3 regions of the Peribacillus sp. Bi134 genome follow, and region 1 is predicted to be linked to each of the others. Evidence: riboswitches for the same ligand, from Rfam matches in the RefSeq annotation. Region 1 holds a riboswitch; each other region holds the start of a gene.
The links. A riboswitch is a leader RNA that binds a small molecule or an ion and turns the genes downstream of it on or off. The one in region 1 is predicted to bind thiamine pyrophosphate.
Positions count from the first base shown of each region.

Region 2: it holds a riboswitch for thiamine pyrophosphate, as region 1 does, so the genes downstream of both, tenA (thiaminase II) here and thiC (phosphomethylpyrimidine synthase ThiC) in region 1, are expected to answer to the same signal.
Region 3: it holds a riboswitch for thiamine pyrophosphate, as region 1 does, so the genes downstream of both, tenA (thiaminase II) here and thiC (phosphomethylpyrimidine synthase ThiC) in region 1, are expected to answer to the same signal.

Region 1 is NZ_CAKKLN010000009.1:37,181-42,782, forward strand. Features, by position in the region: gene LQ188_RS20495 (hypothetical protein) at 1-296, shown strand, start outside; gene LQ188_RS20500 (histidine phosphatase family protein) at 523-1,056, shown strand; gene LQ188_RS20505 (HAD family hydrolase) at 1,192-1,980, shown strand; TPP riboswitch at 2,097-2,211, shown strand; gene thiC (phosphomethylpyrimidine synthase ThiC) at 2,347-4,125, shown strand; partial or broken gene LQ188_RS20515 (DUF3231 family protein) at 4,417-4,889, opposite strand; gene LQ188_RS20520 (spore coat protein) at 5,312-5,602, shown strand, end outside.
Region 2 is NZ_CAKKLN010000003.1:237,923-243,524, forward strand. Features, by position in the region: gene LQ188_RS07060 (ABC transporter ATP-binding protein) at 1-1,164, opposite strand, end outside; gene LQ188_RS07065 (ECF transporter S component) at 1,177-1,761, opposite strand; gene tenA (thiaminase II) at 1,776-2,459, opposite strand; TPP riboswitch at 2,596-2,725, opposite strand; gene LQ188_RS07075 (MFS transporter) at 3,222-3,524, opposite strand; partial or broken gene LQ188_RS07080 (4-hydroxyphenylacetate 3-hydroxylase N-terminal domain-containing protein) at 3,603-5,084, opposite strand; gene LQ188_RS26975 (flavin reductase family protein) at 5,096-5,239, opposite strand; gene LQ188_RS26980 (hypothetical protein) at 5,306-5,488, opposite strand.
Region 3 is NZ_CAKKLN010000007.1:383,999-389,600, forward strand. Features, by position in the region: gene LQ188_RS18050 (ABC transporter ATP-binding protein) at 1-242, shown strand, start outside; gene LQ188_RS18055 (GDSL-type esterase/lipase family protein) at 285-986, opposite strand; gene LQ188_RS18060 (GNAT family N-acetyltransferase) at 1,208-1,714, shown strand; gene LQ188_RS18065 (aspartyl-phosphate phosphatase Spo0E family protein) at 1,783-1,977, opposite strand; gene LQ188_RS18070 (Fur-regulated basic protein FbpA) at 2,231-2,419, opposite strand; SAM riboswitch class I at 2,595-2,699, opposite strand; TPP riboswitch at 2,857-2,962, shown strand; gene tenA (thiaminase II) at 3,051-3,740, shown strand; gene thiW (energy coupling factor transporter S component ThiW) at 3,756-4,277, shown strand; gene thiD (bifunctional hydroxymethylpyrimidine kinase/phosphomethylpyrimidine kinase) at 4,246-5,052, shown strand; gene thiM (hydroxyethylthiazole kinase) at 5,049-5,602, shown strand, end outside.

The DNA of each region.
Region 1 (5,602 bases):
TATTGGTGGAGGAATTGGAATCGGATCATATCTTTGCTGAAGAAAATGGCAGTATCTATGGCAGCTTCGGCATCGATCAAAGCATCCAGATATATGATGAAGTCCTGACTACCATTCCGTTCGATGAGTTGATCGGAAATGAAAATTGGAAAGAGACAGTTGAGGAATCCATCACTGTAGAGAAGCTGAGGGAACAACTGGGGAAATCTCTCAATGATTATCAATTCAGTGATTTGAGCGGAAAATATAAATTCAGGAAAAGATGTACGATAACAGAACTACAATTCATAGATTAAACGATAAATGGAGAAGGCGAGATGCTTTCTCTTTTTTCAATGCTATCATAATTAAACGCTGGATCTTTAAAAACTTTTAAATATATACACAGTGTCAAGGAGAGTTCAGTAAGGTTTTAATGGTTTTAACATACTTTTTTTTATAGTTTTACATAGGGTAATATATTGATAAGGGCTGTTTACAAGAAAAAGAAACGTATATTTTAAAAGATAAAAAGGAGAAGATATGAAAATTGGTTTGGTACGGCATTTTAAGGTGGCACATGAATTTCCTACTGGGAGATCTGTGACGGCGGATGATATGAAGCAATGGTTTAAGGACTATGATGCAGCGGATATTATTTATGGAACGACTTTATTTGGCGCGGAGGAATGGGAGGAGTGTTATTGCAGTGATATGTCGAGAGCTGTCAAGACAGCGGAACATATCTATCCAGGTCCGGTTCACCGGATGGAGGAGCTGCGGGAAATACCTTCCCCGCCTCTTAAAGGAAGGGTAAAGCTGCCATTCATCCTTTGGGCTATTTGGATTCGCTGCTGCTCGGTGTTAAACAAGCAGACAAGGGCGGAAATTAAGATCGCAGAGCGAAGGATCAATAAAGTATTGGATGAAGTCTTTGCAAAGGGGGAAAGGGATGTTTTGATCGTGAGTCATGCCGCCCTCATGGTATATATGAGGAAAGAGCTGATCCGACGGGGGTTCACCGGTCCCAAATTCAAGATTGCCAGTAATGGAAAGCTGTATGTATTTGAAAGATGATAAGTGGATAAGGGTTTCCCACTAGAAAAGGTAAGTCATTTTCCGAATAGTTATTCTTTTTTTATTGGTTGTGGTTTATTATTGTAATAGTGTAATTTTTACGAATTCAATAATAGGGAAAGAGGGGTGGACATTTTGCTGAAGGCAGTTTTTTTTGATTTAGATGATACATTACTATGGGATCAGAAAAGTGTAAAAGAGGCTTTTGTGGCCACATGTGAAGTGGCCAAGGAGAAATATGATCTGAATGTCGACGATTTTGAAGAAGCTGTGCGAAAGGAAGCGCGTGAGCTTTATTCTTCTTACGATACATATGCATTCACCCAAATGATCGGAATCAACCCATTTGAGGGGCTATGGGGAAATTTTCAGGATGATCATGATGAATTCAGGAAGATGGCCGGGATTGCACCGGCTTATCGGAAAGAAGCGTGGACGAGAGGGTTATTGGCATTAGGGATCGATGACCCGGAATTTGGACTTGAACTGGCAGAACGTTTCCCTGCGGAGAGACGCAAAAAGCCATTTATCTATGAAGAAACATTCCGTGTTCTGGATGAATTAAAAGGGAAGTATAAGTTGCTATTGCTTACGAACGGATCTCCTGAGCTGCAAAATACCAAACTTGAAATTACGCCTGAACTGGTTCCTTATTTCGACCAAATCGTGATTTCAGGCGCATTTGGAAGAGGTAAACCGGATGCCTCCATTTTTGAGCATGCTTTGGGGATCATGGAGCTTGATAAGGATGAAGTATTGATGGTCGGCGATAATTTAATGACGGATATCCTTGGAGCATCACGGGTAGGCATAAAGTCGGTTTGGATAAATCGCCATGATAAGGAACGGAATGAAGTGATTCCAACCTATGAAATCAAGCATTTAGAGGAGCTTTACCCTATCCTTGAGAGCCTGGGAAATTAATGAACGGCTCTTCTTCAAATAATAAATTTTGGATAGTTGTAATGAAAATATTAGGTCTTTCAAATTATTTACAGAATGAAAAGGGTGAGATATAGTTACCCTGTAATCAATTAAATTATTCAGACTAGGGGTGTCCAATAAAAGTTGGGCTGAGAGAGAAGCGCTTAAGCTTCTTAACCCTCAGGACCTGATCTGGTTCATACCAGCGTGGGGAAGTTAGAATCTACTAAACAATGACATTTCAATTCGTCATTTCTGTAGCCATACTAACGTTAGCCAGGTCTTAAATATGAGATCTGGCTTTTTCGTGCGAAATGGATTGGATTTTGTCCTTTTTAAATGAACTTAAAAAGGAGAAATGAAATCATGATGAGTAATTCAGTAAATGACATGAACGTTTCAATTATGTCCAGTTTTGCCGGGAGTAAAAAAGTGTATGTTGAGGGATCTAGACCCGATATTAGGGTGCCCATGCGTGAAATTAAGCTAAGTCCGACTACAGGTTCATTCGGCGAAGAGGAGAATCCGCCTTTACGAGTATATGACACAAGCGGCTTTTATACGGATTCAGAATATCCCATTGATATTCATAAAGGTCTTGCCCCGATTAGACGCAGCTGGGTTCTGGAAAGGGAAGATGTTGAAGAGTATGAAGGGCGTGAAATAAAGCCCGAAGATAACGGGTATAAAAAAGAGTCACAAACGAAAGCAGAAATTTTTCCGGGATTGAAAAGAAAACCATTGCGTGCAGCGAAAGGGCAAAACGTAACCCAGCTCCATTATGCCCGAAAAGGTATCATAACTCCTGAGATGGAATTCATCTCGATCAGGGAAAATGTAGCCCCTGAGTTTGTAAGAGATGAGGTAGCTAGCGGGAGGGCAATCATTCCGGCAAATATTAACCATCCTGAAAGTGAGCCCATGATCATTGGACGTAATTTTCATGTGAAAATAAATGCAAATATTGGAAATTCCGCTGTTAGTTCATCGATTGAAGCAGAAGTGGAGAAAATGACTTGGGCTACACGGTGGGGTGCAGACAACATAATGGATCTTTCCACCGGTAAGAATATTCACACGACCCGGGAATGGATTATCAGGAATTCTCCTGTGCCAGTTGGGACGGTTCCGATATATCAAGCATTGGAAAAAGTGAATGGAGTCGCGGAAGATTTAAATTGGGAAGTTTTCCGGGATACATTAATCGAGCAGGCTGAGCAAGGTGTGGATTACTTCACGATACACGCCGGAGTGCTTTTGCGATACATTCCCATGACAGCAAAGCGAGTTACGGGAATCGTTTCCCGGGGGGGCTCCATCATGGCACAATGGTGCTTGGCCCACCACCAAGAAAGTTTTCTCTATACTCACTTTGAAGAGATTTGTGAAATCATGAAGGCGTATGATGTCTCTTTCTCATTAGGTGACGGCCTCCGTCCTGGCTCCATTGCAGATGCAAACGATGAGGCTCAATTTGCTGAATTGGAAACACTTGGGGAACTGACGAAGATTGCTTGGAAGCACGATGTTCAAGTCATGGTGGAGGGACCCGGTCACGTACCGATGCATTTGATTAAAGAAAATATGGATAAGCAGCTGGAAGTCTGTCAAGAAGCACCATTCTATACCCTGGGACCATTGACAACGGATATAGCTCCTGGATACGATCATATCACTTCTGCGATTGGTGCTGCCATGATTGGATGGTTTGGAACGGCCATGCTTTGTTATGTGACACCGAAAGAGCATTTGGGGCTTCCGAATAAAGAGGATGTTCGTGTAGGGGTCATTACTTATAAAATTGCAGCCCACGCAGCTGATCTTGCTAAAGGCCATCCCCAGGCACGAAAACGGGATGATGCCCTTTCGAAGGCTAGATTCGAATTTCGTTGGAGAGATCAATTCAATCTTTCCCTCGATCCTGAAAGGGCAGTTGAATATCACGATGAAACACTACCGGCTGAAGGTGCCAAGACAGCCCATTTCTGTTCAATGTGCGGACCCAAATTCTGCAGTATGAGGATTTCTCAAGACATCCGTGATTTGGCGAAGGAAAAGGGTCTGGGCTTTGAGTCGGTAATCGATGAAGGTCTTAAAGAAAAAGCGAATGAATTTAGGAAAACGGACGGGGAAATCTATTTATGATTCCGATGAGAGGGAGAATTCGATGAATCGGGTAATCCAAATAAAAGTTGAAATGAAACAGTTGGAAACTCAATTGGAACAGCTGAAAAGGGAGCTGAACATTTTTCGCGAGAAGTGTAATCATGAATTTGTAAAAACTGATTATAGTCAACAATGCACAAAGTGCCACTTAATCGAAAGTCTGCAATGGTAATGATTCCTTAATCGTCCTTTCATTATCGGAATTAATCCCTTAATCATGTTGGGCATCCAATCACGATGTCAACATGATTAGGGGATATTTCATTATATTTACATGCTTGTTTTATTAATATGAAGAGGAGGAGGGACAAGCCAGTCCTTTCCTTATTCAATCTTAGGAAGTCAGCACCCAATGCAGCTTTATTCGTATGGAATTGTGCGAACATCTGTGCAATATCTTCTCTGATGCATTGACCCATGATTTGGCTGCAAGCAACTAATCCTGCATTAATATCGATTGATACTGAAGCAGAGATTTCAGGATCTTGAAAACGTGCCCCTTCTGGAATATCCTCCCAATTAACTTTAGGCTTTTCAGGTGGTGACGGAGGCAGTTCTACGTTATTTTCTTTTAATAATGATTCAAGTTGGTCATGTTCCTGTTTCCCTTGATTGATCACTTCAACAAGTAATTTATGCAGGCCCTTGTCGCCAGCATGATTAAGCATAGTTTGATGACAGGCAATCAGTCCTTATGTAGTTGTTAGAAATGCCCATGTTCCAAATACCTCTCCGTAATGCATAGGCTCTTCTTTCGGATTTCCGCTTAAAATTCACATAACCATCCTCCTTGAAATTCACTATTTAACGGATTTAAAATGTGAGGGCTTTAATGTTTAACCTTTTATTCCTTGTAGCCATTCTTGATAACATTCATCACAGAGCATTTCATTTCTATCTTGGTCAGAAACTTGAAACGTTACCACATGGATTTTTTTTCTTCCGTAACATCACTACAATAGAAGCATTGAAGTGTCGATATGTCATTGGAAATCCTCCCATCCATATAAAGTGTCTATAGTTTAAAACGCCACGTTTTTTTTATACAGAAAACATGATGCAGCAGCTCATTGGTCTTCTTGGAAGAGTTTAGATTGAATAATCCAGTTGGGGTTTAACATACTAAACTTGTTCGCATCATTGATAAAACGAGGAGGGAAATACAATGCAAAACCAATATCAACAAGGTCAAGTACACCAGAACATGCAAACGGGTGCCATTCCCCCACAAATGAATCACGGTGGTCACGAAGTATTCGATGTACATGAAGTGTTGTCGGGAACGATTGGTACTTTAAACACGTATACTCTTTTGCGTCAGCATATTCAGGATCAGGAATTACTTGATATTCTGGATCGTCAATATCAGTTCATCCAAGATGAATATAATATTTCACTGGAGTGCTTCCAATCGGGCCAGGATCCTTCTAAACGGACTGAGAGCTACAAAATGAAT
Region 2 (5,602 bases), on a different contig from region 1:
TTGAAACGGGTGTTTATCCCGATGTGCCTCCAGGCGGAACACTTTAAGCAATGAGCGGACTCTCTCATCTATTTCTTGTTGCGGCCTTTTATCAATTCGCAATGAATAAGCAATCTCTTCATATACAGTATTTGCAACGAACTGAAACTCAGGATTTTGAAAGACAAACGTCATATGATCCGTTGGATTTTTCACCTTTTTAATCGGTGTTCCCAATAATTCATACTTACCATTCGTTTTTATGAACTGCATCAGTGCATGCAAAAGTGTACTCTTCCCCGCGCCATTTTCACCCCTGATTACAATCCATTCACCTGAATGGACCTTCAGCTCGTCAACCTTGATTTTTTCCTCTTTATTCCGAAAACCGCTAAAGCCTTGCACATTCATAAGAGGTGAATCATCTGTAAATGGGTGTTCCCGAGTCGGTGCATAATTCTGTATATATTCACCCCAAACACCTGGGAACCAAATTCCATATTCCTTCATTTCATTTTTATATAGTGAAAGAATGGTGTCTCTTGGACCATCAGCTATGATTTGACCATCATCGTTAAAAAGCACGATTCGTTCGATGAATTCTAAAACATGGTCAATTTTATGCTCGACGATAATAACCGTTTTGTCTCGTCCGACTTCCTTCAGCAATTCCCAGATTTCTTTCGTTCCTTCCGGATCAAGCATGGCGGTTGGCTCATCTAAAAATATCACTTCTGGTTCAAGGGCCAATACTGAAGCGATTGCCAGACGCTGTTTCATCCCGCCTGATAATGTTTCAATACTTGTATGGCCCAGGTTCAATCCTACTTTACGGAAATGATTTTGAATCTTCTCTTTCATTTCTTCTTTAGGGACGGAAAGATTCTCAAGGACGAAGGCAATTTCCTCATCGGCAAATGGCATGCAAAACTGACTATCAGGATCTTGAAAAACATACCCCCACGAAGAAGGGCATTTCAATTTTTCCGCTTTCATCGGTACTTCGATGGAATTCGGAATCAATCCGCTTAACACTTGTAAAAGGGTCGACTTACCACAACCTGATGGCCCCAACAATAGCACTTTTTCTCCTTGATCAAACGTTAATGATAGGTCCTTGAATATCAAAGATTCATCACCGGGATATTTCATTCTTAACTTTTCAACAGAAACGATTGGTTCCATGGCCCTCAACCTCTACTTTTGATCCAGTTCTGCATAATCTTTATTTGAAACCGGACGCACAAGATTTGTTACTCCTGTTGCTTCCAGGACTTTAACTAGATAATAAGCGGTCACACCTGCAAAGAATATGGAACCCACAAACCTCGCTATCATGAATAACGATAGATTCCAAGTTGAAAGCGCACCTATTTCCCCGTATGCAAAATCCATAATAACTGATGCCAGGCAGGAAGCTATCGCAGCTAAAACGGCCACCGGCATATTGAATTTTTTATATTTGAAAGCCATGAACACCAGTTCCGCGAACAAACCTTGTACCACCCCATATAACAGTACGGTCAGCCCCCATGGTGAACCAAGGAAGAACTCCCCGGAAGCTGCAGCTATCTCCGCCAAAAGTGCCACACCCGGTTTCCGTAAAATTAAGAAGGCGACGGGGCCAGCTATAAACCACATTCCATAAATAAGTTGATCCAGATGTAATCCTAACGGTTTAACGGAATAATAAATCGAACCCCAAAGGATATAAACGATTCCAAATGCTACCGCAATCACGATCGTGACCAATATGTCCGTTAATTTCAAACCTTTTTTCATTGTTTCATTCCCCTTTATACTTCTAGTGTTTCCTTATGCACAGGCCATGTCTCTAAACGATAAGCCATTTCCCAAAATGAGTATTCATATTGGCTGCTGAGGATAAAATGCTCTTTCATTCTTTCCTTATCTTCGTCTGTCACTTTTTCAGCAATCTCATCAAGCCTCGCAATTTGTTCTTCCACCAAAGTGCGGAACCACTCCCCTCCGTAAGCCGCTATCCATTCTTGATAAATCGGCTCCTCCGGCATGCACCCTTGCAGCTTTTCACCTATTTCATAATAAAGCCAGTAACACGGCAAGATAGCTGCAATAACATCTCCTAAATGTCCCGAATAAGCCGCACGATACATATGGGAAGTATAAGCATAAGCGGTCGGGGCTGGTTTGAAATTATCCCGTTCTTCTTTTGTGATCCCTAATCTCTCAGAAAAATTCTCATGAAGCTTCAACTCCGCTTCATATGTTCCTTGTGCATGGCCGGCAAGCCTGCTTGTTGTATGTAAATCAGTAGCTTTAACTGCCCCTAAAGCTTGAACCCTAGCAAAATGAGATAAATAATAGGAATCTTGCATAACATAGAAACGGAAACACTCCAATGGCAATGTGCCATCTCCTATTCCTGCAACAAACGGGTGATTAAAGCTAGCTTCCCAAATGTGATCCACTTCCTGACGAATTTCCTCTGAAAACTTCATGACCATTACCTCCAAATTATATTTTTTGAATGAATGTTACGGAAAAAAACTTTTATCACCCCTTTTTTTTGCAAACAAAAAACCACTTTCTTAAACGTAAAGAAAGTGGTTGTACTTGAAATAATACAGAAACGTATTGTTCCAGACCCCACTTCCCTACGCTGGTATAAACCAGATCAGGTTCTAAGGGTCTTAAAGTCATACTTTAATCTCAGCTTCTGCGGTAAAAATCAACTTTCACCTTTAAAGCACCCCTAGTGGTACAAATTGTATATTAAATTTCATTTGCCTTTATATTAACACGATAAATCCAATTGTCAAACGTATTAGAAAAAGTTTTCAACTTAATGATTTAGGGTTACTAACCTATCAATCTTGCATATACACCATTTACCCGGCAGTTTAACGGCACTTTAATCAATGGGTTTCATTACGTAATTTCCTCAGAATTCTACTGTTTTACTCGTGAATTTGGCCGGTTTACTCGTGAATTCAGCTGCTTTACTCGTGAAATTGATTTTTCTTGGGATTTCTGCTACTTTACTCGTGAATTTAGCTACTTTACTCGTGAATTCTTTTATTCTCTAAAAAACAATATTATACATTCGATGTTGCTTTTAGTTTTAATATTTTGCTCGATCTGTAGTTTATCATAGCTGCCATACTTCTCTTTCACATAACGCCATGGCAGCCATTATGCTCGGAACATTGAAGGCCATGAATGCATTTTGTGGTAATAGTTTGCAGCCAGCAGTAATCCTATTAATGTCGGGGCAACAATCGCGCCAATTCTACCAAAAGCCAAGGCCCAACTATCCCGGTGGACCTTATCTCCCGGGGATAATACTCGGATATATACGTATTGGCCAAATTCATCGTACCGACTGTACAGGCACCTCCAAAAGCGATCAGAATATATAAGGCTGCTGCATTTGAGGTCAAACCTAATATGACAAAACAAACAGTACCCATTGCACAGAGGGATAAAAGTACTCTTCTATGGCCTATTTTCCCAACTAAGTACCCTCCAATTAACGATCCGCCAATTTGTCCTATTCCCGATATAAGATTGAAAGATAAACTGGATTAAAGGCCGTATCCGGACTGCCCATGACGGCCCCCCTCCCTATTCAACTATTAAAATTACTTGTTAACCGCATTGACGGCTACTTGCATCGGTTTGTTAAGCACTTCATCGACCATGCTAAAGTTCTTGTTTTTCTTATATTTATTATAAAAAATCGCTCTTTTCCGAACTGGATCACCCTTGTAATAACGTTCGTATTGAAGGAGGCGCTGCCCAAATGCTTCCCCGCATAAATCCCAAGCCAGTTTAAACACCCGAACTCGCTCTTCCGCCGAAACCCCGCTTCGCCCTCCATAATATTTATCGATATCTACTCGCAATTCCGGATTATCAAAGTCGACCCCTGTCGGAGACATCAACAGCCCTCCAGCTCCAATGGTCTGGATAACCTCAATGGCACGGGGATACATCTCCGGAAGGAAGCCGCGAATCGTTTCCAATGCATCCGGATTTGGCCGGGCCTCACCGTACTCATTAATCGTATATTCATATTCCGCTACCCGGAGCAGTGAACGGATGACTTCGACGGATTGAATAAGTTCACCCAAATCACGCTGTACATGCAGGAATCCATCAACTCCGATAGAGTCTGCCACTTTACAAGCAACCTCAACGGCAAATGCCAATTTAATATATCCACGCACACCCGATTGGTGAGCAGGCTGTTCAGCGATCCCCGTCATTGGATACAAAAGCGGTTTGCCGCCTCCACATTGTTGTATAAGAAGACGCGGTTCCAAGGACCAGGACATCATTAAATACAAGCAGGGCGTCCATTTCCTCATAGCGGGAGGCAAGTGGATGGTCAAACATCGAGCGTGTTCCGTCCTGCATTGGTTCCCGGCAGATTATACGCAGTCCAGGCGTATCGATCGGCAATGCAAATGCTACCGCATGACGTTCATCACCTGGTGTGAATCCTGGGAAAGAATAGATAATCACCTCATCGGTGATTGGTGCCAGGGTGGCTAACATTTTTGCACCGCGTACAAGTATTCCTTCTTCTTTTTCCTCTACGGTCCCTAAGTGGGTATAAGTTTCTTTTTGCTCATGAGATTGCTTGCTTCGATCATTTTGAGGATTAATGATCGCATGCGTTAAGAATAAATCATTGTCCGAATATAGGTGTAATAATCCTTGATGTTCTTTGACCAGTCTTTGTTGTATTTATCAAGAAACCAGGAGTTATGTGCCATGGAAGTGACCACGACATTTAGAAAGTCCGGCGTTCTCCCCATGAGTCCATATGTCATCCTTGCATACACTTCAAATAATTTACTTCTTTTTTGCAAATCCTCCGATGTCTTCGGGAATAAGAAAGCATTGTTAACACGTTCTCCGGTTTCCTTGCAAATGTGAGTGATTTCATCTTGATATTCCGGGTCATGTTGAATGTCGTACAACTTCGCAATTTCTTCAATTGGCTGTTTAAAAATTGGCTCATTATAAATATCCTCAACCACTCTTCCGCCAAGCCAGACTTCCGGTTTCCTTGATTTAATTCTATTAATATATTCTTCCCCGGTTTTAATGCCCATTAGAATCCCCCTTATTTTACAAGCTGTTTAGCAGACCCCATTTTCCCTCGATAAAAAGTAAGCGCTTCCAAATATTCGGAATGTAACTCCTGGATTTCATCGATGAACAATACATGATCACCAGCATCATACTCTCTCCATGGTTTGCATTCCATCCAGGCAACACTTCCATTTATTTTTGGCGAAATTCCCTTGTTATCCCAGTCGGTTTCAAGCGTTTCCTATTTGCTGCCCGCAAATTGCCATGCAATGGCTTCCTGTTCATCCGACAAAATATTAATGGTAAAAGATTTATCTTTCATGCTAGTGCAGGCTTTTGCTTCTTTATGAATACTAAAGCAAGCGGTGGATCCAAGGAAACCGAAGGAAAAGAATTCACAGTAATCCCCTTTTGAACTTTCCATCAAACCAGCTCACTATTGTGACGCCGGTTAGGGATTTCCCAAAGCAACTTCTCAACTCGCGCCCATCCACCTCATCACCTCCTACTCTTTTATTATGAATTCATTATAGTAAAC
Region 3 (5,602 bases), on a different contig from region 1:
CCTTGGATACAGAATCCGAACATTTGATACAGGAAGCTCTGTCACGTTTATTGATAAACCGGACTTCAATTGTGATTGCACATCGTTTATCGACCATTCATGATGCCGATCAAATAATCGTTCTGGAAAAAGGGCAGGTTCATGAAAAAGGAACACATGAACAGTTATTGCAAAACAATGGCAGATACAAGCAGCTCCATGACTTGCAGTTCCCTCAACTAAAAGCGATATTAAATTCCTAGAAAGCAAGAATGCACAGAATGCCTTTCTGTGCATTCTTGCTTTCATTTGAAATCATAACTTTCCAAAACCCGATTCGCAATGAGCTGATACCCTTTTTCATTCGGATGTAACTTATCACTGAAATACTCTGATTTCTTTTTATCTTCAAAAAGATCATTCGTAGGAATGAATAACATCCTATTGTCTTTATCCGCTATTCCCTTTATTGACTGGTTATAATCGCGAATATGCTTTTCAAGTTTTTGATTTCCTTTAATTGGGTTATATAGTCCCACTACCAAAATATCAGCTTTATCGTTTGCCTTTATGAGTGTTGACGTAATCTTTTTCAGATGGCTGATATACTCCCGTTTACCCTCATTGATTTTTCGATCACTTATTTTCTCCAAGTCCCCGCCGTTACTATTGATCAAGTCATTTGTTCCGATATAAACGATGAAAGTATCGGCTTCATCAAGTTTCGTTTTAATGCGGTAATCATCAAGCTGTTTCATCACCCCATCCGTTTCCTGGCCTTTTATACCGTAATTCCAAAAACTCACTTTTTGTTCCGATTCCGGGTTATTCAATTCATCCTCCAGGCCTTCTATATATCCTTCTCCATCCTTATCCCCTTTTCCATAGGTTAACGAATCTCCAAAAGCCATCACCCTTTGCACATCTTCCGACTCCGAGGCCTGAAATTCATATGCAACAAAACATATAACCAGTACTATAATCAAAAAAACTGACAATTTTTTCATTTGGTTCTCCTCTGCCTTTTTACTAGAAGTATTTAATCCTTTACATACCCAAAAAATCTGCAGACTTAACATAAAAAAGGAATTGTCAGATAAAGAGTAAAAAGTGTATGATAATAAAAAACTTTCAATGGATTGGGTTTCAATTCACCGTCCCTTAAACAAAAAAACGGGATTACCCTTCATTCTGGAGATTGAATAAATGATAGTTAGGAGATTACATCATGGATGAGCACATAGAGTTTAGAGAGGCAGAACTATCTGATTTACCTAGAATTGTTGAAATATATAATTCGACAATTGCTTCAAGAATGGTCACGGCAGATACGGAGCCTGTATCCGTCCAATCGAGGGTTAAATGGTTTGAGGAACATCATTCAGAAAGTAGACCGCTATATATCATTACTATAGAAGGGAAAACTGCTGGATGGATAAGCTTTCAATCCTTCTATGGCCGACCGGCATATAATTCCACTGCCGAAATCAGCATTTATATTGATGATTATTTCCGGGGAAAAGGAATCGGACAAATTTCGATTCAAAAGGCAATTGAATTGAGTCCAAAATTAGGTATTAAGACTATATTGGGTTTCATTTTCGCCCACAATATACCTAGCCTTAAGCTTTTTTCCAAATTCGGGTTTGAAGAATGGGCACATTTACCTCAAGTTGCCGAGCTGGATGGCATTGAGCGGGATTTGATCATTCTTGGTAAACGTGTCGATATTTAATATAATTTTTTAGAGCTATTGCCTTGAGCAGTAGCTTTTTCAAATTAATACAGGTCGAATTGGCTAATTTAAAAATACCGATATGCGTTTTGGAGGGAAAAATATTCTGACTCTCTTTTACTTGCTAACGCATTTAATAGCGTATCCAATTCTTGACTGGCCTGAACAGTAAGCAGACTTGTTAAGCCGTAACTTGCTGCCAATTTGATCATTTCCTGTCTCTTTTCTTCTACCCTTTCTATAGTTACTTTACGGCAAGGCATTATATGCCACCTCCCATTTATTCAATTTTTTTACACTTTCATCATAATTAAACTACTAGTTAAAATCAACTATTTTCCAGAAATAAAATGTGTTATTTTATAGGTAAAATGTGACAAAACACCTACTTTATTCTTTAATTATGTATATTTTATGTCATTTTCTATTAAACGCAAAAAAGCATCCACTAGTGTATACTGTGAATGCTTACATCATATCCCTTATCCAAGAGCCCAAAATATAGCCCATCGCTTACTATGTCATCCATTCAGAAGGTGACTCGTTATTAGGTCTATTTATAACAATCTTATATTCATCTTCAAGCACTTTTAATGGGGCATCATAAAGGTGCCTTTCATCAGAGGTTTTGTATACTCCATTGGCCAATAGCTCTTCAATGAGCTTTGCCTTCCTCTGTTCAATCCTCTTAAATAATTCTGCCATGTAAATGGCTCCTTTCCTAGTCATCCTAGAGCCTGCTTCTAGTTAGCTAACTTTATCAACTTGTTTGATTTTCACCAAATTATATATACCTTTTCTATTATGTCACTAAACGTTATTTCCCAAAAATAAAAGCCCCTTCTAATTCAAGAAGAGGCTGACTGTGTCCGTACGGCTCTTCTTATCTTCCAAGCATATGCTTGTTGGATTTAGCACAGTTCCCAAAATGGGTCCGCTGCCGAGGTTTCTTTGGGCCAAGTCCCTCCACCTCTCTGGATAAGAATTCGATATATAAATGATGTAGAAATGATTCTACCCTAATAATTATCAAAAGTCAATTACCTGGTTCTCCCTTTTTCCCTGGACATTACATGCTCCCTCTTCAAATGCGGGTTGCATTTTCTTGTCTTTCTGATATGATGTCAGTAATTACATACAATTCACACCACTAGGGGAGTCTTTATTAAGACTGAGATGGAAATAGTTTCCGGACCCTTTGAACCTGAACCGGCTCATACCGGCGGAGGGAAGTGGATGATATCGTCCATTTACAGACTATATCCATCTACCCCGTTCAGTATTCAGGAACGGGGTTTTTCATTATCTAGGGAACCATTCTAAAGGAGGATGAACAATGGAGAATATTAAAACAGAAACATTCAGTGATAGACTTCATGCACGGGCAAAAGAGATTTGGAAAAGGAATCATTCACATCCCTTTGTCCAAGCAATTGGAAATGGTACGCTTCCTGAAAAGAAATTTGCCTATTACATGAAGCAGGACTATATCTATCTCATGGATTATTCCAAGCTCTTTGCTTTAGGTGTCATCAAAGCCCATAACATCGAAACCATGGCAAAGTTTGCGAGTATTTTAAATGAAACCCTTCAAGTGGAAATGGATATCCATCGGCAGTATGCTTCCGAATTCGGGATCAGTTCCAAGGAATTGGAAGAAACAGAACCTACTCCCACCACTCTAGCCTATACAGGTTACATGATAAATGCAGCTCAGCATGGGACATTGGCAGACTTGATCGCCTGTCTCCTGCCATGCGCTTGGGATTACTATGAAATCGGTTTGCTATTAAAAAAACAAAATGGAGCAGCATTGGAAAACAATCGCTACGCAGATTGGATAAGGTCCTATTCATCACCTGAATTCGGGGAAGCACACAAGTGGCTGATCGCATTGTTGGAAGAATTGACGGAAGGCATGCCAGAAAAGGAACTTCTTAGATTAGAAAAGCACTTTTTGGTTACTTCCCGATATGAATATTTATTCTGGGATATGGTTCAAAATGAGCAGGATTGGCCGCTGTAGGTCGCAGACATGATGATGAATCCTATCAAGAAACTGACGTTGACTGCCATGATAACGGCTATAACGACACTGACCAGTTCATTTATTTTCATCCCTGCAGGATTTGCAAAGGTCTTTCCTATTCAGCATCTGGCAAATGTCCTCACGGCCGTTCTATTGGGGCCTGCTTATGCTGTGACACAAGCTTTCCTAGTTTCCATCATTAGAAACATGTCTGGTACCGGTTCAATATTCGCCTTTCCCGGGAGCATGATCGGTGCACTTTTGGCTGCCATCCTTTATCGAAAAACACAAAGCTTAAAATTCGCTTGTTTAGGTGAAGTGATCGGGACCGGCATTCTCGGTTCCATGGCCTGTTATCCACTTGCCATCCTCCTATTAGGAGAAAAAGCAGCTCTTTTTGGTTTTTTACCGGCTTTTATGCTCAGTTCATTCGCAGGTTCGATTTTAGCTTTCATATTACTTAAAATACTTTTAAAAAATAATTATATGAAGGGGTTTTTTTATGAAAACAGCATTAACCATCGCCGGCTCTGATTCAGGAGGCGGTGCTGGAATACAAGCGGATTTAAAAACATTTTCTGCACATGGGGTATTTGGAATGTCTGCCATTACAGCCGTAACCGCACAAAATACAATGGAAGTCCGTTCAGTACAGCCAATTGAAACAGCTATCATATCGGACCAAATTGCAGCTATATTTGAAGATATTCCTGTCGATGCAGTAAAAATAGGCATGCTTGGATCAAAAGAAATCGTGGAAACAGTCGCTGCGTCCCTTAAAACCTTCATGCCTGCCATCGTTATCCTTGACCCTGTCATGATTTCCAAAAGCGGCCACCATTTGCTCGACGAAAAGGCTGTCTCCGCCTTAAAAATGGACTTACTTCCGTTTGCAACACTTGTAACACCAAATGTACCGGAAGCGGAAGTGCTTACTGGCTTGTCGATTCGGACGAAACAAGATTTCTACAAGGCATGCATTTCAATACAAGAAATGGGTCCCAAAGCCGTTTTACTTAAAGGGGGCCATGCAGCGGGAAATCCAAATGATCTTTATTATGATGGGACTGACTTCCACTGGATCAAGGGAGAGCGCATACATACAAAAAACACTCATGGTACGGGCTGTACCCTATCATCCGCCATTACATCAAACCTGGCAAATGGCCTGCCCTTGCAAGAGTCGATCGAACAGGCCAAGACTTATATTTCTGAAGCGATACGCAATAGTTTTTCAATCGGTAAAGGTCATGGTCCTGTCCATCATTTTCATTCATATTCAAAAAAAGAACGGAGTGACTTAATATGAAGGTTTCCGCAGCCGATTTATTCGTGAAGGTAAAAGAAAGAAAACCACTCGTCCACCAAATCACCAACTTTGTTACGGTCAACGACTGTGCAAATGCCACCCTTGCCATCGGTGGTTCACCAGTGATGACATCGAGCCCAAGAGAAGTGGCGGATATGGTTAAATTAGCGGATGCATTGGTCCTGAATTTCGGTACGATCGATGATAAAGCCTTGGAAGCAATGGAGATTGCCGGTAAGACGGCAAATGACCTGGATATCCCGGTCATTTTGGACCCGGTGGGAGTTGGTGCCACCGCCTATCGATCAGAGCAAGTGAAAGAGCTCCTAAGTAAGGTTACTTTCCACATCATTCGCGGCAATGCAAGTGAGATCCTTTCATTGATGGGTGGGGATACCGTTACTCGCGGGGTGGATTCGGAGGAGCTTGCGGTCAGCAATGCAGAGCTGGCTGCTCGAGCCGCAAATAAATTGAATTGCATCGTCGTGGTCAGCGGAGCGAAGGATGCGGTCAGCGATGGAAAACGTACGTCCATCATCGATAACGGGAA